Regions from separate parts of the Streptomyces sp. NPDC017993 genome, predicted to be linked through region 2. Evidence: riboswitches for the same ligand, from Rfam matches in the RefSeq annotation. Region 2 holds a riboswitch; the other holds the start of a gene.

Region 1 (11,398 bases), on a different contig from region 2:
CTGCCCGGCCAGTTTCGGCAGCAGGAAGAAGATGCCGAAAGTGACCGCGCTGACGATCAGCAGCAGGATCACTGCGCTGATCAACCTGCGGATGATGTACGAGAACACGGGGATGCGGCGTCGGTGCCGCGGGCCGGTAGCGACCGGCCCGCGGACACCAATGCCTTCACCTGCCTTCCAGGGCTGCTACTTCTTGACGCCGATGTTGAGGTAGTCGTACTGACCGCTGAAGGCCGAGGTGGACACCAGGTTGGTGGCCTTGGGCGAGCGGTACAGCAGGACCTTGAAGTAGGTGAGCGGAACGATCGCCGCCTGCTCCATCGTCTTCTTGTCGATCTCGGCGTACGCCTTCTCGCGCGCGGCCTTGTCGGTGTCGGCGATGGCGCTCTCGAGCAGCTTGTTGATCGCCGGGTCGTCCAGCTCGGACAGGTTGGTGTTACCGGACTGGCTGATCGCCTTGCCGTTCAGGATCTGCTGCAGGTAGCCGTAGCCGGTCGGGAAGTCCGAGCCCCACTGCATCATGATCAGGCCGACGTTGTTCTTCTTGTTGAACTTCGGCACACCCGCGTAGTCCGAGAAGTACTTGCTGCTCGGGTAGCTCTGGATCTTGGCGTTGACGCCGATCTTCTTCAGCGAGTCGATGACCGTGGTGGCCGCGTCGATCTCGTCCTGGCGGTCGTTGCGCGCGAGGATCGTGGTGTTCGTCTTGCCGGCGCCGCACTTGTCCCAGTGCTTCTTGGCCTCGGTGAGGTCCAGCTTGTCCCCGTCGTACTTCTGCGGGTACAGGTCGAACTTCTGGTAGCCGTCGATGTCGGTCGGCAGGACCGTGGAGGCCACCTCACCGCGGATCGGGCCGCCGAGCGAGGTCTGCACGGCCTTCTTGTCGATCGCGTACTCGACGGCCTTGCGGCACTCGATGTTGTCGAACGGCTTCACCTTGGTGTTGAGGGCCGTGTAGACGACACGCTGACCGAGGGCGTTGTCGGTGTTCGCCTTCTCGTCGGGGTCCGTCAGGAGCTGGGCCTGGGTCTGGCCGTCGACACCGCGACCGGCGAGGTCCACATGGGTGTTGCCGGACCGCAGGTCCTTGTCGATGGTCGACTGGGCGACCTTCATCTTCAGGACGATCTTGTCCGGCAGCTGCTTGCGCAGCGGGTCGTTCTTCGCGGACCAGTGCGGGTTACGGACGAGGGTGAGCTGCTTGCCCTCCTCGTAGTTCTCGAACTTGTACGACCCGGAGGAGACCACGGCCTTGGTGTACTCCGCGCCCTTGTCCTTGGCCCGCGGCACCGGCGCGGTCTGCGGGGCGCTCACCAGGTAGTCGAACTCGGCGAAGGGCTTCTTGAGGTGGAAGACGATCGTCTGGTCGTCGGGCGTCTCGATCGACTTCAGACCGGCCTTGTCCTTGTCCTTGAAGGGACCCTTGTAGCCGCCGTCGTTGTCCTTGAGGAACTGCTGGAAGTAGTTCGGGCCCAGCGAGAGGGTGTCACGCGCGAAGTTGCTGCGCTCGACCGCGTACTTCACGTCCTTGGACGTGATCACGGAGCCGTCGTCGTACTTCACGCCCTCGCGCAGCTTGTACGTCCAGGTCCTGCCGCCGTCGGTGGGCTTGCCCATCCCCTTGGCGAGGTCCGGGGTCAGCTCGTTGCCCTTCGTGCCGGGGCCCGGCTTGAAGGTGGTGAGCGGGCGCGCGTAGAGCCGGCTGAAGTTGTAGACGAAGGCGTAGTACGTGTTGCCCGGGTCGAACGACTCGGGAGCGTCGCTCAGCGCGTAGTTGACCGTGCCGCCCTTCTTATCGGAGGCGTTGACGATCCCCTTGGTCGCGGCGTTGGCCTCGCCGGAGCCGTTCTTGGAGTCCTTGCTCCCACTGCAGCCGGCCAGCAAAAGGCCCGCACTGGTGAGGGCCGCGATAGCCGCGACCGGAACTGACCTTCGCATGATGGTCGGTGTCCCCTTCGTTCGTCGAGAAACGTCAAACAACTGTTGAGACATCTGGGCGGTGCGGGTGCCCGGCAGGCGTCAGCGGCTGCGCGGGTCCAGCGCGTCCCTCAGACCGTCACCGAGCAGGTTGAACGCCAGCACGGTGACGAAGATCGCGAGGCCGGGGACGATCATGTACTGGGGATCGACCTCGTAGTACTTGACCGCCTGGTTGAGCATTCCGCCCCAGGAAGCCTGGGGCGGCTGGATGCCGACGCCCAGGAAGCTCAGCGCCGCCTCGAAGAGGATGTTGGAGGGGATCAGCAGCGTGGAGTAGACGATGATCGGGCCCACCAGGTTGGGCAGCAGCTCCCGGAAGAGGATGAACGGCCCGCGCGCACCCATGCCGCGCGCGGCGTCCACGAATTCCCGCTCCCGCAGCGACAGGGTCTGCGCCCGCACGATGCGCCCCATGTACGGCCAGTTGAAGAAGCCGATCACGAAGATCAGCACCGAGATGTGCAGCGGCAGACCCTCCAGGCCGAACGCGCCGCCCTGCAGCGAGGCGGAGATCGCGATGGCGAAGAGCAGCAGCGGGAAGGCCAGGAAGACATCCATCATCCGGCTGATCACCGCGTCGACGCGCCCGCGGTAGAAGCCGGCGACGACGCCGAGGACGCTACCGATGGCCACCGAAAGCAGCGTCGCGCCGAAGGCCACGATCAGCGACACCCACGAGCCCTCGAGGATCCGGGCGAGCAGGTCGCGGCCGAACTTGGGGTCGACGCCGAAGGGGTGATCGGCGCTCATGCCGCCGAAGTCACCCTTGGGCAGCGTGGTGTTGGGGTCGATCAGCGACTGGTTCGGGCTGTTGGGGTCCAGACCCAGCAGGGACTGGAGGGGCCGGGAGAGCGCGGCGACCGCGACGAGCAGGATGACAACGATGGCACCGGCCACCGCGACCTTGTCGCGCCGGAATCTCAGCCAGGCGATCTGCCCGAGCGAGCGCCCTTCGATGCGCTTGCTCTCCACGCCTTTCAGCACCGCTTCCGGCTGCGCCTCAGCAGCCGCCCCGGTGGTCTCGATCGGTGCGGTCACGGTGCTTTTGACCCCTCTCGGCCGACGGTGGCCGGCCCAATGCCCGCCGCTGTAGCGGCCTGATTCACATCACTGGTGCACGTGGCGCGGGCATCGCGAGAGTTCGCAGTGTGAAGTTTCGGAGATTCACGCGACGCCGATCTGAATGACGCTCGTACAAAGGGCCGAAGCCCTCTGCTGCGGGAGTCTTCATCCGATTCGCGATCACTCACCAGTCCTCACGGTGAAAGGATGCGCAACTGTGATGTGCTTCACGGCCTTCCGTTATACGGACAGCCGGGCCGCCTGAGCGGAATGATCAAGCCTCGCGGGTCGCCTCAACCGAGGGGCATACAGGGGCAATTCAGCCCGAAGGACGGCGCGCCTCGGCACCGTCGGCGTCAGTAGGGACGCGGAAAACCGTAGCCGTAGGAGGGCGCGGGGGCGGGCGGCTGACCCGGGGGCTGGGCGTATCCGTCACGGTCGAAGAAGGGGCGCGCGGACGCCCGCATCCACATGCAGACCGGGTCGTATTCGTCATTCATCGCGACCGTCGAGACCGGCAGCCCGTCCGGAACCGCACCGATCGACTGCTGGATCATCAATCGCGCCGACTCCACCGCCTGTTGGCCGGTGTCGTACAGATCGAGACCGATCGCCAGATAAGGGGCACCGAGGGCGGGCTGCACCCAGGCCCGGCGCAACGAACGCACGGCGGGCGTCCGGTGGGCGTTCTGTGCCAGGAGGGCGTAGAACTGCGGGATGTCGATGACCGGTTCGGAGACCCGCAGCGGCCCGGCCGGCAGCCGGTCGAGACCGCCGGCGATACGGCGCAGATCCAGCCACGGGATGCCGACGCCGCCGCCGGGAGCGTGCGGATTCAGCCACAGGCCCCATCGGTCGGGGAAGAGCGACGCGGCGATTTCGAGGCCGGTGACGAGCTCGTGGTCGCGGTTCCAGCCGGACGCGGCCAGCTCGGGCGCCGAGGTCACGCACGGCGCGTAGCCGAGGCCTTCGACCTCCATGTTTCCGTACTGCGCGTCGGGCATACCGGCCCGGCCCTGCCACAGCAGCATCCAGACCTGGCTCGCGGCGAGCGCGTGCAGCAGCGCCTCATAGGTGTCGTAGCGACCGGGCGAGACCTGTTGCAGCATCTGCTCGACCTGTCCGGCCGCGGCCGCTCCCTGATGCGCACCCGCGCTCACGTGGTCCGTCCCTTCTGTCAGCAGGGCACGTGGGGTTGCACCCGCCCGTCATCCAACCAGCTTACGAGTGCTCCCGAGAGTAGAAGGGCCGCACCCGCTGGAGCATCCAGTCGGCGACCGGGTCCCCCAGGGCGATGTCCAGCATGACGAGCTGCACGGGCCAGCGCACGGGCACCGCGCCGAGCGCGCGCCCCAGGGCCGCCAGCGCCGCCTCGCGGGCGGTGCCGTCGTGCAGGGCGGCGGGGGCCGCCTCGACCTGAACACCGACGAACAGCGCGGGCGTGTCGCCCTCGACACTTGCCAGGGCACGCCGGGCACTCAGGACAAATCCGGCACCGGAGAACTCCAGCCCCGCGGCGGCCAGGAAGTCCACCGGTTCATCCTGCCAGTCCGGCTCGAAGAGCCGGACCCGGCCGCCGCGCGCCGGTCCGTCCGCCTCCGCCCGCCCCACCCGGCACAATTCGGCCACCGCGGGCGGCGGTAGCGGGACGCCGACCGTGCCGTCCGGGTTGACCGCGATACCGATCAGCGGCGGCAGCCCACGGGCGAACTCCTGGGCGGGCGCGACGGTGAAGGACATGTGGGAACCGACGACCCGCAGGAACTCCTGCTCGGAGCTGAAGACCGGGACATACGCCGCGCCACCGATCTCGACGGTGGGCATATCCAGGCCGCCGGCCCCCGGTCCCGCGCTGTCCGGGCCGCCGCCGTTGGGCAGTGGCACCCACACCCGGCTGCGACCCAGCACCTCCACGATCCGGCCACCGGCACCCGGGTGCCCGACCGACGCGGACAGCACCTCTTCCAGCTCGTTCGCAGGCCACGTCAGCTGCGGTATCCCCTGCTCCGGAAAGTTCATGTCCACCCACCCGTTCCAAACCGCCCTATCTGGCCAAAGACCCTAGCGGCCGACGTGGCGGCAGCCGAAGGCGGCCATCGGCGGGCGATCTTCGACGGCGAGCGGGGCCCGGCAGACGCCGCCCCTCACCGCCTCAGTCGAAGCTGACGGTCTCCAGCGCGCTCGCCGCCGGCCGGTCCAGCAGCACCGCCGAGGCGAACCCCCTCGGCAGCCGGCCCGCCTCGGCCCCGCCGACGAGCCTGCTCACCGCCCTGCGATGCCGCGCGAAGGCGTACCCGGAAACCCCGCGCCCCCGCGACTCCTGCCCGGACAGCGCCACCTCGGGCGGGACGTCGAGCAGCACCAGATGCAGCCCACGGCCACCACGCCGGGCCGACCGCGCGATCCAGCGGCGCACCCACGCCAGCGTCCCGCAGTCGTGCACCACGACGCTGTCGCCGGAGCGCAGCGCGCGGCGCAGCCCCAGGTAGTGCGCGGCACGGACCAGCGGGCGGTACACCCCGTACGGCAGCCGGCGCAGCCTGCCGCGCTCCCAGCGGACCCGGACGTCCTGCGAGTCGATGCGGTGCACCGCGCCACCCCGGCCGTCCAGCGCCGGCACGATGCGGTGCATGAGCGTGCTCTTGCCGCTGCCCGGCAGCCCGGAGACCACCACGAGGTCACCGGCCGGGAAGTGCATCTCGGCCGCCTCGCCGGTCTGAGGCGTCCCCCTCAGATCCAGCACCTCCGCGCTGCGCCCCGGCCTGACCACGGCCAGGGGCGAGCGTATGGGCCGGGGCACCGCGGCGCCCGCGACCCCTGACGTTGTCGCGAGTGCGGCATCCTTGTGCACCGTCATCGCCCCTCCCGGTCACTTGCGGGCCCGGCCAGAGTCCGTCCCTTTCCCGAAGAGTGTCAAGAAAAGGTAATGCCCATCAAGGCGATTGCCCGATCCGCCGGACCACGGCGACCGCCCGGGGCGGGGCGGCGACCGGGACTCCTGCATCCGGCGATCCCGTGCAATGATGTCGGCGCCAGGTGCACAGCTCAGCTCACCCCGTGCACCGCCAACTCCATACCGGCCGCTTGAATCCGCGCGGGAGAGTCCTCGCCGCCACGGCGGGGCGCCGAAGGAGCAAGTCCTCCCTTGAATCTCTCAGGCCCCGATACCGCGCGGGCGAGGCAGATCTGAAAAGCGAGCCACGGCCCGGCTGACGGGCGGCTCCACCCAAGGTGCAAACCGGGTCCGTTCGCGGGATCCCGGTGAACCTCTCAGGTTCCGATGACAGATGGGGAGAACGTCTTGTTCACCCATGCCTGGGAGCCCAGAACCATGACTGATGCCCCTCGCCGTACCGCGCTGGATGCCACGCATCGTGCGCTCGGCGCGACCATGACCGACTTCGCCGGCTGGGACATGCCGCTGCGCTACGGCAGCGAACGCGACGAGCACGTCGCCGTCCGCACCCGGGCCGGCCTCTTCGACCTCTCCCACATGGGAGAGATCACCGTCACCGGCCCGCAGGCCGCCGATCTCCTCGACTACGCGCTGGTGGGCAACATCGGCGGCGTCAAGACCGGCCGGGCCCGCTACACCATGATCTGCGAGGCCGGGGGCGGCATCCTCGACGACCTGATCGTCTACCGGCTTGCCGACCGGGAGTACATGGTCGTCGCCAACGCCTCCAACGCCCAGGTGGTGCTCGACGCGCTGACCGAGCGCTCCTCCGGCTTCGACGCCGAGGTCCGCGACGACCGCGAGGCCTACGCCCTGCTCGCCGTCCAGGGCCCGGAGTCCCCCGGCATCCTCAAGACCCTGACGGACGCCGACCTGGACGGCCTGAAGTACTACGCGGGCCTGCCCGGCACGGTCGCCGGCGTGAGCGCGCTGATCGCCCGCACCGGCTACACCGGCGAGGACGGCTTCGAGCTGTTCGTCCGGCCCGCGGACGCGGTCGCCCTCTGGGAGGCGCTGACCGCGGCCGGCAAGGACGTCGGGCTCGTCCCGTGCGGCCTGTCCTGCCGCGACACGCTGCGCCTGGAGGCCGGCATGCCGCTGTACGGGCACGAGCTGACCACCGCGACCACGCCGTTCGACGCGGGTCTGGGCCGGGTCGTGAAGTTCGAGAAGACCACCAACGACGGTGACTTCGTGGGCCGCACCGCCCTGGAGGAGGCCGCCCGGCGCGCCGAGTCCGCGCCGCCGCGCAAGCTCGTCGGGCTGATCGCGCAGGGCCGCCGGGTCCCGCGCGCCGGCTACGCGGTCGTCGCCACCGACGGCACGGTCATCGGCGAGGTCACCTCCGGTGCGCCCTCGCCCACGCTGGGCAAGCCGCTGGCGATCGCCTACGTCGACGCGGCGTACGCCACCCCGGGCGCCGAGGGTGTCGCGGTGGACATCCGTGGAAGCCATGAGCCGTACGAGGTCGTCGCGCTTCCCTTCTACAAGCGGGAGAAGTGACGCCGGTCCAGCGCTGCCCCCGGCAGTCGTGACACCGGCGCGCCCCACGCGTCTCACTGTGCAAGACCCCATTCACGATCACACCCTCGCGTACAGGAGAATCGAGCCATGAGCAACCCCCAGCAGCTGCGCTACAGCAAGGAGCACGAGTGGCTGTCGACCGCCGAGAACGGCGTCTCGACGGTCGGCATCACCGAGCACGCGGCGAACGCGCTCGGCGATGTCGTCTTCGTGCAGCTTCCCGAGGTCGGGGACACGGTCACGGCGGGCGAGACCTGCGGTGAGCTGGAGTCGACCAAGTCGGTCAGCGACCTCTACGCCCCGGTCACCGGTGAGATCACCGAGACCAACGAGGACGTCGTGAACGACCCGTCGCTGGTGAACTCCGCCCCGTTCGAGGGCGGTTGGCTGTTCAAGGTGAAGGTGAGCGGCGAGCCGGACGACCTGCTCTCGGCCGACGAGTACACCGCCTTCGCCGCCGGCTGAGCCCTCCCGGCCCGCCGCTCCGGCACCCCGCCACCGCCCAAGCGGAAGCTCCCCCGGACTCGGTCCGGGGCCCCACCGCGCCGCCTGACCCCTCCAGGAAAGACTCATGTCGCTTCTCAACAGCTCCCTCCATGAGCTCGACCCCGACATCGCCGCCGCCGTCGACGCCGAGCTCGACCGCCAGCAGTCCACCCTCGAAATGATCGCGTCGGAGAACTTCGCTCCCCTCGCCGTCATGGAGGCCCAGGGCTCGGTCCTGACCAACAAGTACGCCGAGGGTTACCCCGGCCGCCGCTACTACGGCGGCTGCGAGCACGTCGACGTCGTCGAGCAGATCGCCATCGACCGGATCAAGGCCCTCTTCGGCGCCGAGGCCGCGAACGTCCAGCCCCACTCCGGCGCGCAGGCCAACGCCGCCGCCATGTTCGCCCTCATCAAGCCGGGCGACACCATCCTGGGCCTGAACCTCGCACACGGCGGGCACCTCACCCACGGCATGAAGATCAACTTCTCCGGCAAGCTCTACAACGTGGTGCCCTACCACGTCGACGAGAAGAGCAACCTCGTCGACATGGAAGAGGTCGAGCGCCTCGCCAAGGAGCACCGCCCGAAGCTGATCGTGGCCGGCTGGTCCGCGTACCCGCGGCAGCTGGACTTCGCCGAGTTCCGCCGGATCGCGGACGAGGTCGGCGCCTACCTGATGGTCGACATGGCGCACTTCGCCGGTCTGGTCGCCGCGGGTCTGCACCCCTCCCCCGTGCCGCACGCGCACGTCGTCACCACCACCACGCACAAGACCCTCGGCGGTCCGCGCGGCGGTGTGATCCTGTCGACCCAGGAACTCGCCAAGAAGATCAACTCGGCGGTCTTCCCGGGCCAGCAGGGCGGTCCGCTGGAGCACGTCATCGCGGCGAAGGCGGTGTCCTTCAAGGTCGCGGCCTCCGAGGACTTCAAGGAGCGCCAGCAGCGCACCCTGGACGGCGCCCGCATCCTCGCCGAACGCCTCATCCAGCCCGACGTCACCGAGGTCGGTGTCTCGGTGCTCTCCGGCGGCACCGACGTCCACCTCGTCCTGGTCGACCTGCGCAACAGCGAGCTCGATGGCCAGCAGGCCGAGGACCGCCTCCACGAGGTCGGCATCACCGTCAACCGCAACGCCATCCCGAACGACCCGCGGCCCCCGATGGTCACCTCGGGTCTGCGGATCGGCACCCCGGCGCTCGCCACCCGCGGCTTCCAGGCCGAGGACTTCCGCGAGGTCGCCGACATCATCGCCGAGGCCCTCAAGCCCAGCTACGACACCGAGGCCCTCAAGAGCCGCGTCACGGCCCTCGCGGACAAGCACCCGCTCTACCAGTCGCTGTGACACCGCGCCCCGAGTCCATCGCCGCTGCCACCTCTCGCGGCGGCTGACGCGGGGCCCACGGCCCACGCCACGGCCGGGTCACGCGTGCCACGCGTGTCGTGCGCGGCGCCCGTGGTGCGCTTCACGAGCGCGGGCCCGGCCCGCCGGGAGACCGGCGGGCCGGGACGGGCGAGTTCCCGGCCAGGTCGATCTCCTGGGCGCGAGGGAGCAGGGCGTCAGCGGCCGGGTGACCGGCAGGGCCGGCCCGCGGGGCCGCTCTGCTCAGAGAACCGGAAGGACCCGAGGAACCGGACGGCTGACTCCGGGCACTATCCGACCCACACCAAAACGGCCCACTTCGCCGGATACCGGGCAACGATCTGGCGCCCGCCGGCTGTGAGACGACGCACAGCGCAGCGGGCCGCGGCCCGCACAGAGCGCCGACAACCGCTGTTTCCCGGGACGACGGCCGTCCGCCGTTTTCCGTCAGGCGGCACCGGCGCGCGTCCGCGTTACGCTCGTCAGTCGGCGCAGAAACGTACCTCCTGCCCCATTGCTCCACCGTCCACCACGAGCAGACAAGGGAGTCCGCCACCGTGGCCATCTCCGTCTTCGACCTCTTCTCCATCGGCATCGGCCCCTCCAGCTCCCACACCGTGGGCCCCATGCGCGCCGCCCGGATGTTCGTCGGTCGCCTCAAGAAGGACGGTCTCCTCGCGCAGACGGCCTCGGTACGCGCCGAACTGTTCGGCTCGCTCGGTGCCACCGGCCACGGCCACGGCACCCCCAAGGCCGTGCTCCTCGGCCTGGAGGGCCACTCCCCCCGCACCGTCGACGTGGAGAACGCGGACGACGAGGTGGAGCGGATCCGCACGACCAAGCGGCTGCGGCTGCTGGGCGCCGAGATCGGGACGGACCACGAGATCGACTTCGACGAGTCGACCGAGCTGATACTGCACCGCCGCCGCTCCCTGCCGTACCACGCCAACGGCATGACGCTCTTCGCCTACGACCAGGCCGGCGCCCCGCTCCTGGAGAAGACCTACTACTCGGTCGGCGGCGGCTTCGTCGTCGACGAGGACGCCGTCGGCGAGGACCGGATCAAGCTCGACGACACCGTCCTGAAGTACCCCTTCCGCACCGGCGACGAGCTGATGCGGCTCGCCCAGGACACCGGGCTCTCCATCGCCACCCTGATGCTGGAGAACGAGAAGGCCTGGCGCACCGAGGAAGAGATCAACGAGGGCCTGCTGGAGATCTGGCGTGTGATGCAGAGCTGCGTCAGCCGCGGCATGTCCCGCGAGGGCATCCTGCCCGGCGGCCTCAAGGTCCGGCGCCGCGCCGCGAACTCCGCACGCCAGCTCCGCTCCGAGGGCGACGCGCTCGCGCACGCCATGGAGTGGGTCACCCTCTACGCGATGTCGGTCAACGAGGAGAACGCGGCCGGCGGCCGGGTCGTGACCGCCCCCACCAACGGGGCGGCCGGCATCATCCCCGCCGTCCTGCACTACTACATCAACTTCGTCCCCGGGGCCGACGAGGAGGGCGTGGTCCGCTTCCTGCTCGCCGCCGGTGCCATCGGCATGCTCTTCAAGGAGAACGCCTCCATCTCCGGCGCCGAGGTCGGCTGCCAGGGCGAGGTCGGCTCCGCCTGCTCCATGGCCGCCGGCGGCCTCGCCGAGGTGCTCGGCGGCTCCCCCGAGCAGGTGGAGAACGCCGCCGAGATCGGCATGGAGCACAACCTCGGCCTGACCTGCGACCCCGTCGGCGGCCTCGTCCAGATCCCCTGCATCGAGCGCAACGGCATGGCAGCGGTCAAGGCCATCACGGCGGCGCGCATGGCGCTGCGCGGCGACGGCCGGCACCACGTGTCCCTCGACAAGGTCATCAAGACCATGAAGGACACCGGCGCCGACATGAGCGTCAAGTACAAGGAGACGGCCCGCGGCGGCCTCGCCGTCAACATCATCGAGTGCTGAACGGCGCGGGCAGCCGCTGATTCCGCGGCTGCCCTGACGGCGTCGGCGTCGGACAGCGCATGACGGTGGCGCCGCCGGTCGGCTATT
Region 2 (11,398 bases):
GACTCCGGCACCTTCCCCGATGACACCTGGCTGCAGCAGGTCGCCGCCGAGGTCAACCTCGCCGAAACCGCCTTCGCGCACCCGCTGCCCGAAGGCGGCGACGCCGACTGGGCACTGCGCTGGCTCACCCCGGCCACGGAGGTCGACATGTGCGGGCACGCGACCCTGGCCACCGCACACGTCCTGCACTCCACCGGCACGGCGACCGGCACGGTCCGCTTCCGCACCCGCAGCGGCGTGCTGACCACGACGGCAGGCGAAGGCGGAGCGATCACGATGGACTTCCCGACCGCGCCACTCACGCCGGTCGAGGTCCCGCTCGTCGTCGCGGACGCGCTGGGCACGGAGATCCGCTCCGCGCACGACACCGGCCCCCAGGTCGGCGATCTGCTGGTCGAACTGGCCGACGAGAAGTCCGTGCGGGCGCTGTCACCGGACTTCAGGGCGCTGGCCGGACGCGGCGGCCGGGGCGTCATCGCCACCGCGCCCGCCGAGGACCCCGAGGGTGGCTACGACTTCGTCTCGCGCTGCTTCTTCCCCGCCGTGGGAATCGACGAGGACTCCGTAACGGGCAGCGCGCACACCGCGCTCGCCCCGTTCTGGTCCGCGCGACTCGGGCGCGACAGCCTCGTCGGCCTGCAAGGGGGAGCCCGCACCGGCTTCGTACGCACCACGCTCCGTGGCGAACGCACCCTGCTGACCGGCACGGCCGTCACCGTCATCGACGGCGAGCTGCTGGCCACCGGCTGAACCCGGGCGGTCCACGCTCCGGACGAGTCAGGGGGCGGGGCACACAAGCGCCCCGCCCCTCCGCTCACGGTGTCGGCAGCCACCCCACCTTGCCCGCGAGCACCGCGTATCCCACGAACGCCACGATGTCGATGAGGGCATGTGCGGCGACCAGCGGGCCGACCCGCCCCCACCGCCGGTACAGCAGGACGAACAGGACGCCCATCACCAGGTTGCCGAAGAATCCACCGATGCCCTGGTAGAGGTGGTACGAACCGCGCAGCACCGAGCTGGCCGCCAGCGCCGCCATCGGCGCCCAGCCCAACTGCCCCAGCCTGCGCAGCAGATACCCGACGACGATGACTTCCTCCACCACGGCGTTCTGCACCGCGGACGCGATCAGCACCGGGATCTTCCACCACACGTCGGGCAGCGCCTCGGGGACCACCGTGAGATTGAATCCGGCCGTCCGCGCACCCAGGTAGAGCAGCAGGCCGCTGCCCCCGATGACGGCCGCCACCGCGGTGCCACGGCTCAGGTCGAAACCGGGCCGCCGCCGGTCGAAGCCGATCGCACGCAGCCCGCCGACGCGTTCGCGCAGCAGCAGATGCGCGACCAGCGCCACGGGCACCAGCGCGGTCGCGATACCGAACAGCTGCCAGGCGAGATCCAGCCATGGCCGGCCCGGCGCTTGCGACCCGTTGAGCGTGGCCGCCTGATCCTTGAGGCCGCCCGGCTTGGTCACCGAACCGAGGAAACTGATGAGCGCCGACACCGCGCTCGCACCGAGCGAGAGGGCGAGAACGAGCAGCGTCTCGCTGCGCAGAATGCGCCGGGCGGGCCCCTCGGCCGCCCCCGCGCCCACGCTCGTACCGGGTCCCTGACCTGGCACATCCGCATCTGCCACCGGACTTGTCTCCGACTGCACGGCTTCCTCCACTTCCGCAATTCCGCCTCTTCGCCACCACCGCCCCGCTAGGGTCTCGAAAGCAGGTACGAAGATCGCGCGCGACAGGCCGGGAACGGGCGCCATCCACGTGGCGCATTCCCTCTCACCATCGAATCCGTTCGAGTTCCGAGAGTCAGGAGAGGCGCTACCGCAATGGGACGTCACAGCTTGCCCGACGGCTTGGAACCGGACGCCACGGGGGCCCGCACCGGTTCCCGCCGCCGCACCGTCGTCATCTCCACCGCCCTGGTCCTGGCCGTCGCCGCCGGTTCCGTCGTGGCACTGCGCAGCGGTCTGCTGCCCTTCAGCGGGCCGTGCGGCGGCGACTCGGTGCCGTTGGCCGTGGTCGCCTCCCCCGATATCGCGCCGGCCGTGGAGGCCATGGCCGACAAGGCCCGCAAGAATGCCACCCGCACCGACGGCAAATGCCTGGACGTCAAGGTCACCTCGCGGGTCTCCTACGAGGTCGCCGACTCCCTCGGTCAGCGGCCGGCCCAATCGGAATTCCAGGTCTGGATACCGGATTCGAGCCTGTGGGTGGACCGGGTCGGCGCGGAGCGGGGCACCCCGCTGACCGCCGCCGGCACGATCGCCTCGTCACCGATCGGCCTGGGGGCCGTCCCCGGGGCCGCCAAGGCACTCGACCGTTCGGACCGGGACTTCTCCTGGTCCGAGCTGAGCGGGACCGCCGGCTCCGGCGACGGGCTGCGGCTGGGCATGGCCGACCCCGCCCACAGCGCCACGGGGCTGCTCGCGCTGGCCCGCATCAGCGCCTCGAACGCGAAACGGGCCAAGGACGGCGACGAGGCCAACATCCGCACCGCCGCCGCGGCGAAGCTGCTCTACCAGCGGGCGGCGGACAGCGACGGGCAAGTGCTGGCCACGCTGCCGCACGACGGCTCCGGAGCGCAGGGCAGTTCCCGCCGCAACGAGGCGCTGCTGCTGTCCGAGCAAGCGGCGCACGCCCACAACACCGGCCAGGACACCGGCCCCGACCTGGAACTCTTCTCTCCCCGGGAGAGCAGCGCACAGCTCGACTACCCCTACACCCTGGTCGACGACGATCAGCTGACCGCCGCCCAGACACGCGCCGCCAACCGCTTCATGACGCTGCTGGGCGGCGTCGAAGGCCAACGAGCGCTGCGCGAGCGCGGGTTCAGAGCCGGCAACGGCGAGGCGAACGAGAAGATCACGCGCGCGGCCGGTGGACGCGTCCCCCAGCCGTACTCCGCCGGCCTCGACGCCCCGCCGTCAACCAAGGAACTCCAGGCCCTGCTGGGCAAGTGGACGAGCACCGTCCAGAGCGCCCGGATCGCCACGGTCGTGGACGCCTCGCCTTCGATGGCCAACCAGATCCCCGGGTGGGGCGGCCGGTCCCGGATGGAACTCGCCAGGAACTCGCTGCTCAAGGCCGTGGACATGTTCACGCCCGACGACGAGGTCGGACTGTGGAAGTTCTCCACCCTCCTCGACGGCACCAAGGACTACGTCGAACTGTCCCCCACCACCCGGCTCGGCGACCGCGGTGAGGACGGCGGGACCCACCGCGACGAGCTGACGGACGCGTTCAGCTCGCTTGCGCCGGTTCCCGACGGCGCAGCCGGGCTGTACGACACCACGCTCGCCGCGTACGAACAGGCCACCAAGCGCTACGTGAACGGCAAGCTCAACGCCGTGGTCATCGTCACCGACGGCGCCGACGACGACCTCAACAGCATCGGACTCGACCAGCTCGTCGACGAGTTGCAGAAGGCCGCCGATCCGGCGCGGCCGGTACCGCTGATCGCCCTCGCCATCGGCCCAGAGGCCGATCAGTCCGCCCTGGACCGCATGGTGGCCCCGACCGGCGGCTCCGCGCACCGCGTCAGTGACCCGTCGCAGATCCACGAGGTGATCCTCAAAGCCATCACGAAGGCGGGCGCCGCCGGACCGCGCTAGACAGGTGGGAGCGGTCGCGAAGCGCAGCCGCACCGGAAACGGCCCACCGGCCGGGGCGGCTGCGGTTACCGCCCGCCTCGCCGGGAGTCGTCCGCCGATCCGGGCTCATCCGGCGCGGACTCCTCGGTCGCGACGGGCTTTCCGACGTCCCAGGCGACCGGCCAGGTGTGCACCGGATCCCCGGCCTCCATCAGCTCCCGGTAGCGGCGGGTCATCGCGGCGAGTGCGGCGTGCCGCTCCAGACCCTGCCGCGACGCGTGGTGGTAGGCCGCGGCCTGCCAGGACGCCCCGTTGACGCGGCGTACACAGCGCTCTTCGATGATGCCCAGGTAGAGGTCACGGTCGGCCGGCTCCACGCCCCAGGCGTCCAGTCCGGCAGCGGCCAGCGGCAGCAGTTCCTCGCGGACGAGGCGTACCGCCGGGATCTCGGCGACTCCCCCGGCGCGCCCGGACCTGGGCCAGCGGAGCGTGGCGTCGATGCCGTACCGGCAGGCGGTGTCGAAGTTGTCGGCCGCGGCATCGAACGGCAGTCGCGACCACACCGGGCGAGGCTGCTCGGCCAGCGCCCGGACCAGGCCGTAGTAGAAGGCCGTGTTGGCGATGACATCGGCGACCGTCGGCCCGGCAGGCAGCACCCGGTTCTCCACGCGCAGGTGCGCGACGCCGTCGGCGACATCGTAGACGGGCCGGTTCCAGCGGTAGATCGTGCCGTTGTGCAGCACCAGCTCCGCGAGTTCGGGCACCCCGCCCTTGTCGAGGACCCGCAGCGGCTCCTCCTCCTCGCAGATCGGCAGCAGCGGCGGGAAGTACCGCACGTTCTCCTCGAAGAGGTCGTACGCGGAGGTGATCCAGCGCTCGCCGAACCACGTGCGCGGGCGCACGCCCTGGGCCTGGAGTTCCGGTGCGCGGGTGTCCGTGGACTGCTGGAAGACCGGCGGACGGGACTCCCGCCACAGCTCCCGCCCGAAGAGGAACGGCGAGTTGGCCCCCACCGCGATCTGCACCGCGGCGACCGCCTGCGCCGCGTTCCAGACCGCGGCGAAGCGGCTCGGCGTCACCTGGAGGTGCAGCTGAACGGACGTACAGGCAGCCTCCGGCGCGATCGAGGGCGAGCGGGAGAGCAGGTGCTCGACGCCCTGGATGTCGATCGTGAAGTCCTCGCCGCGGGCCGCCCGCATCTCGTCGTTGAGCAGCACATAGCGATCGCTCTCGGAGATGCTGGCTGCCGTGAGGTCATCGGCGGTCAGCGTCGGCAGTATCCCGATCATCACAATCCTGGCGGCCACCTCACGGGCTTTTCTGTCGGCGTAGGACAGGCCCGTACGGAGTTCCTCGGCGAGCTGGTCCAGGACGCGGCCGTGCAGCCGGTGCGGGGTGATGTTGACTTCGAGATTGCACTGCGCGAGTTCGGTCTGGAAATCATGACTGGCGATGCGCTCCAGAACTTGGGAGTTCAGCATGCGCGGCAGGCCGTCGGCACCGGCGAGACTGAGTTCGATCTCCAGCCCCATGAGATTCTTGGGCCGGTCGAACCTCTTCTCCGCCAGGAGTCTCTCCAATCCCTCCAGACACTCGTGAAGCTTTCTTCGATAACGCTCCCGGTCCGCCAGGTCGATCCCGTCCGCGGCGACCTTCTCGCCCATCGAAGGGTCCCTCCTCGAGTGAGCGGCCCGCGGGCACGGGCCGCGTGGAGCCGTCCCCGGTGCCACCGGGGTACACGCTACGGTCGATGATGCCCCAGCGATCTGATCAATAACGCGAACGGGGCGTGCCGGTAACGATAGGCTCGAAGGGACGGCATGGCCGGCACATTCCGTAGGCATATCTCGGTGGCGATCGCCGACCGCATTTCTCTCGTGAGAAACACCGACGAGTTCCGGCCTACCGCTCCGCCGAGGAAATACGAGGTGGCGCCCCAAAGCCCCGCGCAAAGCGGCGGATACTACCCGGCATAGAGGTCCGGATTCCGCCTTGCCGGAAATCCACGGAGCGACTAGCGGAAACACTCACAGAACATGTGTCGTATAAACTCCGCTGACGAGGCAGAGAGTTGGCACCCAGTGTTTCGGTGTTCTCACCGGTTCCGGGGCACAGCGGCTGACCCCGCCGGGCCGCAGCCCCGGTCGGCCATGCTCTGACCCCGCCACGCTGACAGCGCCGTCCGCACTTGCCCAGCTCCACCGTGTCTCCGAAGTGAGAGGCGACCCACCATGCCGCTGCACGTTCCCGCCGCACCCGCGCCCGCCCTGCGCAGCGTTCTCGCCGCCCTCGGCTCGCCCACCGCCGTCCGCGAGGCTCCCACCTCCGCCCTTCGCTCCCATCAGGGCCCGCTGAGCCCCGACCACCCGCTGCCGGTGCACGTCTGGGACCACATCAGCCGTGCCGGAGGTTCCTCGCGTACCCGCCTGGCCGGCTGGCGATTCCTGGTCCGCGGCGGCGAGCGCGCCGTGGCGACCGCTGACGCGATGCTGACCGCGGACGGCTGGACGTTCTCCCACTTCGCCGGTGGCCCCTATGTCACCGCCACCGAGCAGGCCCTGCAGCACGCCGACGCGCTGCCGACGCCGTATCAGCCGCGGCTGTTGTCCGTCCCCGAGCTGTACATGCTCACGCTGTGGCTGCACCACGACATCGCCTCGGACGGCGCCGACGGCACCCCCGCCCCCGGTGACCTGCTGGTACCGCTGGCGCCCGCACCGCCGGGCATCACCGCCCACCATCCGCAGCGCGTCGCCGATCTGCTGCCGCGGCTCACGCTACGGGTGACGCCGGGACCGCTGCTCGGCTCGCCCGCCTGACCCCGGGACGCCGGCTCCGGCTTCGGACCGGCGCACGCCGTCCCGCAAGAGCGCGCCCCGCGGCCCCGTCCGGCCGCGGGGCGCTTCGCTGTCTCACCCGCGCGGCCTAGCCCACGCTTACCACTCCCAACCCGCCTGAGTATCTGCGTAATTGGGAGCAACCGCCCGCACGGGTGACACGTCAGTATCGAGTGAGTACCGCTGCTGCGAAATCCCTGCGGAAACGCCTCCGGAGGGCAACACTGGAACCGACCGAGGAAACGGGGGAGCGGCCATGACCACCTCATCGAGCCGCACGACGACGTTCACCACACCGCAGCGAAAGACGACATCCATGTGTCAGCACCAGCCGCCCTGCCCGTCAGCAGACTCCACCGACCGGGAAGCCGCGCATCCTGTGGCACACCACCCGGAGCAGGGTTGGAGCCTGCTGTGCAACGGCGTCCTCCTCTTCGAGGACACCGGTGAGCTCCTTCCGGACGGGCAGGTCATCGCCCCGAACCGGCCGCTCGGTGGCACCCGGGTCGTCACCGCCGCCTGACCCGAGCGCACCGGCAGAACAACAGGGCCCCCGGCAGGATCTGCCGAGGGCCCTTGATGTGCGGTGACGGACGTCAGCCGTCGTAGTCCTCCAGCGGAGGGCAGGAGCAGACGAGGTTACGGTCGCCGAAGGCGCCGTCGATCCGCCGCACCGGCGGCCAGTACTTCTCCGCCGCGACGACGCCCGCCGGGAAGACGGCGTCCTCGCGGGAGTAGGAGTGCTCCCACTCGCCGGTCAGCGCGCTCGCGGTGTGCGGGGCGTTGCGCAGCGGGTTGTCGTCCTTGTCCCACTCCCCCGACCCGACCTTCTCGATCTCCGCGCGGATGGCGATCATCGCGTCGCAGAACCGGTCCAGCTCGCCCAGGTCCTCGCTCTCGGTCGGCTCGATCATCAGCGTGCCGGCCACGGGGAAGGACATCGTCGGCGCGTGGAAGCCGTAGTCGATGAGCCGCTTGGCCACGTCGTCGATGCTCACGCCGGTCGCCTTGGTCAGCGGCCGGACGTCGATGATGCACTCATGGGCGACCAGCCCGCCCGGGCCGGTGTAGAGCACCGGGTAGTGCGGCTCCAGGCGCTTGGCGATGTAGTTGGCGCCGAGCACCGCGACCTGGGTGGCGCGCTTGAGGCCCTCGCCGCCCATCAGCCGGACGTATGCCCAGGAGATCGGCAGGATGCCGGCCGAGCCCCACGGCGCCGCCGAGATCGGGCCGACACCCGTCTCCGGGCCGGCGGCGGGCTGCAGCGGGTGGTTGGGCAGGTACGGCGCCAGGTGGGCCCGGACACCGACCGGGCCGACGCCGGGGCCGCCACCGCCGTGCGGGATGCAGAAGGTCTTGTGCAGGTTGAGGTGCGAGACGTCGCCGCCGAACTTGCCGGGCTCGGCGAGGCCGACCAGCGCGTTGAGGTTGGCGCCGTCGACGTAGACCTGGCCGCCCGCGTCGTGCACGGCGGCGCAGATCTGCGTGATGTGCTCCTCGAAGACACCGTGCGTGGAGGGGTAGGTGACCATCAGGACCGCCAGCTCGTCCCGGTGCTTGTCGATCTTGGCGTGCAGATCGTCGGCGTCGACCTCACCGTCCTCGCCGGTCTTGACGACGACGACCCTCATCCCGGCCATCACGGCGCTGGCGGCGTTGGTGCCGTGCGCCGAGGAGGGGATCAGGCAGACGGTGCGCTGCTCGTCGCCGTTGGCACGGTGGTAGGCGCGCACGGCGAGCAGGCCGGCCAGCTCGCCCTGGGACCCGGCGTTCGGCTGGATGGAGACCTTGTCGTAGCCGGTGACCGTGGCCAGCTGCTCCTCCAGCTCCTGGATCAGGGTGAGGTAGCCCTGCGCCTGACCGGCCGGCGCGAAGGGGTGCAGCTGGCCGAACGCCGGCCATGTGACCGGCTCCATCTCGGTGGTGGCGTTCAGCTTCATCGTGCACGAACCGAGCGGGATCATGCCGCGGTCCAGCGCGTAGTCCTTGTCGGCGAGGGTGCGCAGGTAGCGCAGCATCGCGGTCTCGGAACGGTACTGGTGGAAGACCGGATGACCGAGGTAGGCGTCGGTGCGCAGCAGTGCCTGCGGCAGCGCCTCGCCCGCGGCCGCGTCCAGCTGCTCGATGTCGGCCCGGACGCCGAAGGCACCGAAGACACCGGCCAGCTGCCCACGGCCGGTGGTCTCGTCACAGGCGATGCCGACGAGGTCGGCGTCGACCTGGCGGAGGTTGACGCCGGCCTCGCGGGCGGCGGCCACGACCTCGGCGGCGCGGCCGGGCACCCGCGCGGTCAGCGTGTCGAAGTAGGCGTCGTGCACGATCTCCACACCGCCCGCCCGCAGGCCCTCGGCGAGGAGGGTGGCGTAGCGGTGGGTGCGCCGCGCGATGCCGGCCAGGCCGTCCGGGCCGTGGTAGACCGCGTACATACCGGCCATGACGGCGAGCAGCACCTGCGCGGTGCAGATGTTGCTGGTGGCCCTCTCGCGACGGATGTGCTGCTCACGGGTCTGCAGGGCGAGGCGGTAGGCCTTGTTGCCGTCGGCGTCGACGGAGACGCCCACCAGGCGGCCGGGCAGGCTGCGGGCGAACTTCTCGCGTACGGCCATGAAGCCCGCGTGCGGGCCACCGAAGCCCATCGGGACGCCGAAGCGCTGGGTCGTGCCGACGGCGATGTCCGCGCCGAGCTCGCCGGGCGAGGTCAGCAGCGTCAGGGCGAGGAGGTCGGTGGCGACGGTGACGACCGCGCCCAGATCCTGGGCCTGCGCGATTATCGCGCGCGGGTCGCGCACCGCGCCGGAGGCACCCGGGTACTGCAACAGCACACCGAAGACGCCACGCTCGGCGATCTCGGCCGGAATGCCGTCACCGAGATCCGCGACGACGACCTCGACACCGGTCGGCTCGGCGCGGGTCTGGAGCACGGCGATGGTCTGCGGCAGACAGTCGGCGTCGACCAGGAAGACGCCCTGCTTGACCTTGCCGACCCGGCGGGCGAGCGACATGGCCTCGGCGGCGGCGGTGCCCTCGTCCAGGAGGGAGGCGCCGGAGGTGGGCAGACCCGTCAGGTCGGCGACCATGGTCTGGAAGTTCAGCAGGGCCTCAAGCCGGCCCTGCGAGATCTCCGGCTGGTACGGCGTGTACGCCGTGTACCAGGACGGATTCTCCATGACGTTCCGCAGGATCACCGGCGGCGTGAACGTGCCGTAGTACCCCAGGCCGATCATGGAGGACAGGACCTGATTGCGGTCCGCGAGGCTGCGCAACTCGTCCAGGACCTCGGCCTCGGAGCGGCCCTGGGGCAGCCCGAGCGCCTCGGCGCTCTTGATCACATCGGGTACGGCGGTGGCGGTGAGCTCGTCCAGCGACCCGAATCCGACATGCGCGAGCATCTTCGCCTGCGCCTCGTGGTCAGGCCCGATGTGGCGGTGCTCGAAGGGGGTACCGCGCTCCAGCTCGGTCAAGGAGATGCGATTGGTGGTCATCTGCGGGGGCCTCCTGGTCATACGACCTACGAGGGGCACCACGGCGCTGGTGCCCGGACGGCCTCCCCCTCTGTCATCTCAACCTGAGAGCTTCACCGGCCCGCGCGCTGCGGTCCGACTTTCACCGTCGGTGAGGAAGGGTTCCGGCGCTGTGCCTGTCCGTGGCCCGCCCTGCTTTCCAGAGTGACCTCGTCCATGCGGTACGTGTGCCTGAGAGATTCCGGGGAGGATTTGCTCCTTCGGCGCCCCCGTCGCGAACGACAAAGGACTCTCCCGCATGGGGTCTGCAGCCATTCGCCAGCCTACCAGCGCGCCTCCCGGAGGAACTTTCGAGTGGCCGGGGCATGAAATGTGCCGTTTGGTAGTGGTGACAGTGCAGTTGCGACCACATGGAGGGGCCGTGCAAACCGACATCGATCCCCGGAGCCTGATCGGCCGCAAGGCGTTCGACCGTCACGGCACAAAAATCGGCACCGTCGACGAGGTCTATCTCGACGACGCGACCGGGGAACCGGAGTGGGCGGCCGTGCGCACCGGCCTCTTCAGCAGGGACGCCTTCGTCCCTCTGGAGCCGAGCGAGCTGGCCGAGGAGGGCCTGCGCATCCCCTTCGATCGCAAGCTGATCAAGGACGCCCCCGATTTCGGCGTCGGCCGGCACCTCTCCCCCGAGCAGGAGCTTCAGCTCTACCACCACTACCGGCTGGATATCTCCTCCCCGGCCTCCGACGCGGTCTCCTCCGCGGGTGACAAGGACTTCGGCCGGATCGCCGGTTCGGAGGACTGAGCCTCGGGCGGTTCCGCCCGCACCAGTGGCAGTGGCTCCCCGGGCCGCAGCGCCGGGTCCTCGACGGCAAAGGTCCGCACCCTTCCCGGTGCGGACCACGGCGTCTCGAAGCGGACGGTCACTCGCCCGACCCCGCTCCCCTGCACCCACCCGGCGCCGTACTCGTCGTGCACGATGTCCAGCCCCGGCAGCCAGCGACGCGGCAGCTGCTCCCGCGGCTCCCGCTCGCCCTCCTCGTCCGCCGTGTGCTCCTGCGCCGCCTTCGCCGTCTCCGCGGCCTCCCGCTCGGTCGCCACCTGGGCGAAGAGGTCTTCCTGCGTGAAGTCGGCCAGCCCGCTCACCCCGACGCCCAGCAGCCGCACCCCGCCCGTGGTGTCCACGGTCTCCAGCAGCCGGATGGCGGCCTCCCGCACGACAGAGGGGTCGTCGGTAGGCCCACGGAGCGTGTCGGAGCGGGTCAGCGTCGAGAAGTCATAGCTCCGCACCTTGATCACGACGGTACGTCCGGAGCGCCCGGCCGCCCGCAGCCGCTGCACACAGCGGTCCGCGAGGCGCACCACCTCGGACCGCACCCGGGTCCGGTCGGTCAGATCGACCTCGAAGGTGTCCTCGACCGAGATCGACTTCGCGTCCCGCTCCGCCACCACCGGCCGGTCGTCCCGGCCCAGTGCCATCGCGTACAGCCCGGCGCCGTGCGCCT

Evidence for each region. Region 2 has a riboswitch for glycine ahead of gcvP (aminomethyl-transferring glycine dehydrogenase). Riboswitches for the same ligand answer to the same signal wherever they lie in the genome.
Region 1: another riboswitch for glycine. It lies ahead of gcvT (glycine cleavage system aminomethyltransferase GcvT); the one in region 2 lies ahead of gcvP (aminomethyl-transferring glycine dehydrogenase).

Annotation. Positions count from the first base shown of each region.
Region 1 is NZ_JBIRGO010000010.1:273,747-285,144, forward strand. It holds gene ACH4FH_RS20700 (ABC transporter permease) at 1-108, opposite strand, end outside; gene ACH4FH_RS20705 (ABC transporter substrate-binding protein) at 187-1,938, opposite strand; gene ACH4FH_RS20710 (ABC transporter permease) at 2,020-3,018, opposite strand; gene ACH4FH_RS20715 (enhanced serine sensitivity protein SseB C-terminal domain-containing protein) at 3,399-4,202, opposite strand; gene ACH4FH_RS20720 (enhanced serine sensitivity protein SseB) at 4,264-5,061, opposite strand; gene ACH4FH_RS20725 (AAA family ATPase) at 5,195-5,899, opposite strand; glycine riboswitch at 6,128-6,222, shown strand; gene gcvT (glycine cleavage system aminomethyltransferase GcvT) at 6,374-7,501, shown strand; gene gcvH (glycine cleavage system protein GcvH) at 7,610-7,987, shown strand; gene glyA (serine hydroxymethyltransferase) at 8,094-9,353, shown strand; gene ACH4FH_RS20745 (L-serine ammonia-lyase) at 9,929-11,311, shown strand; gene ACH4FH_RS20750 (hypothetical protein) at 11,394-11,398, opposite strand, start outside.
Region 2 is NZ_JBIRGO010000008.1:375,401-386,798, forward strand. It holds gene ACH4FH_RS17750 (PhzF family phenazine biosynthesis protein) at 1-750, shown strand, start outside; gene ACH4FH_RS17755 (CPBP family intramembrane glutamic endopeptidase) at 815-1,621, opposite strand; gene ACH4FH_RS17760 (substrate-binding and VWA domain-containing protein) at 1,832-3,616, shown strand; gene ACH4FH_RS17765 (glutamate-cysteine ligase family protein) at 3,682-5,259, opposite strand; gene ACH4FH_RS17770 (hypothetical protein) at 5,827-6,414, shown strand; gene ACH4FH_RS17775 (DUF5999 family protein) at 6,749-6,955, shown strand; gene gcvP (aminomethyl-transferring glycine dehydrogenase) at 7,029-9,914, opposite strand; glycine riboswitch at 10,103-10,200, opposite strand; gene ACH4FH_RS17785 (PRC-barrel domain-containing protein) at 10,315-10,698, shown strand; gene ACH4FH_RS17790 (DNA polymerase IV) at 10,608-11,398, opposite strand, start outside.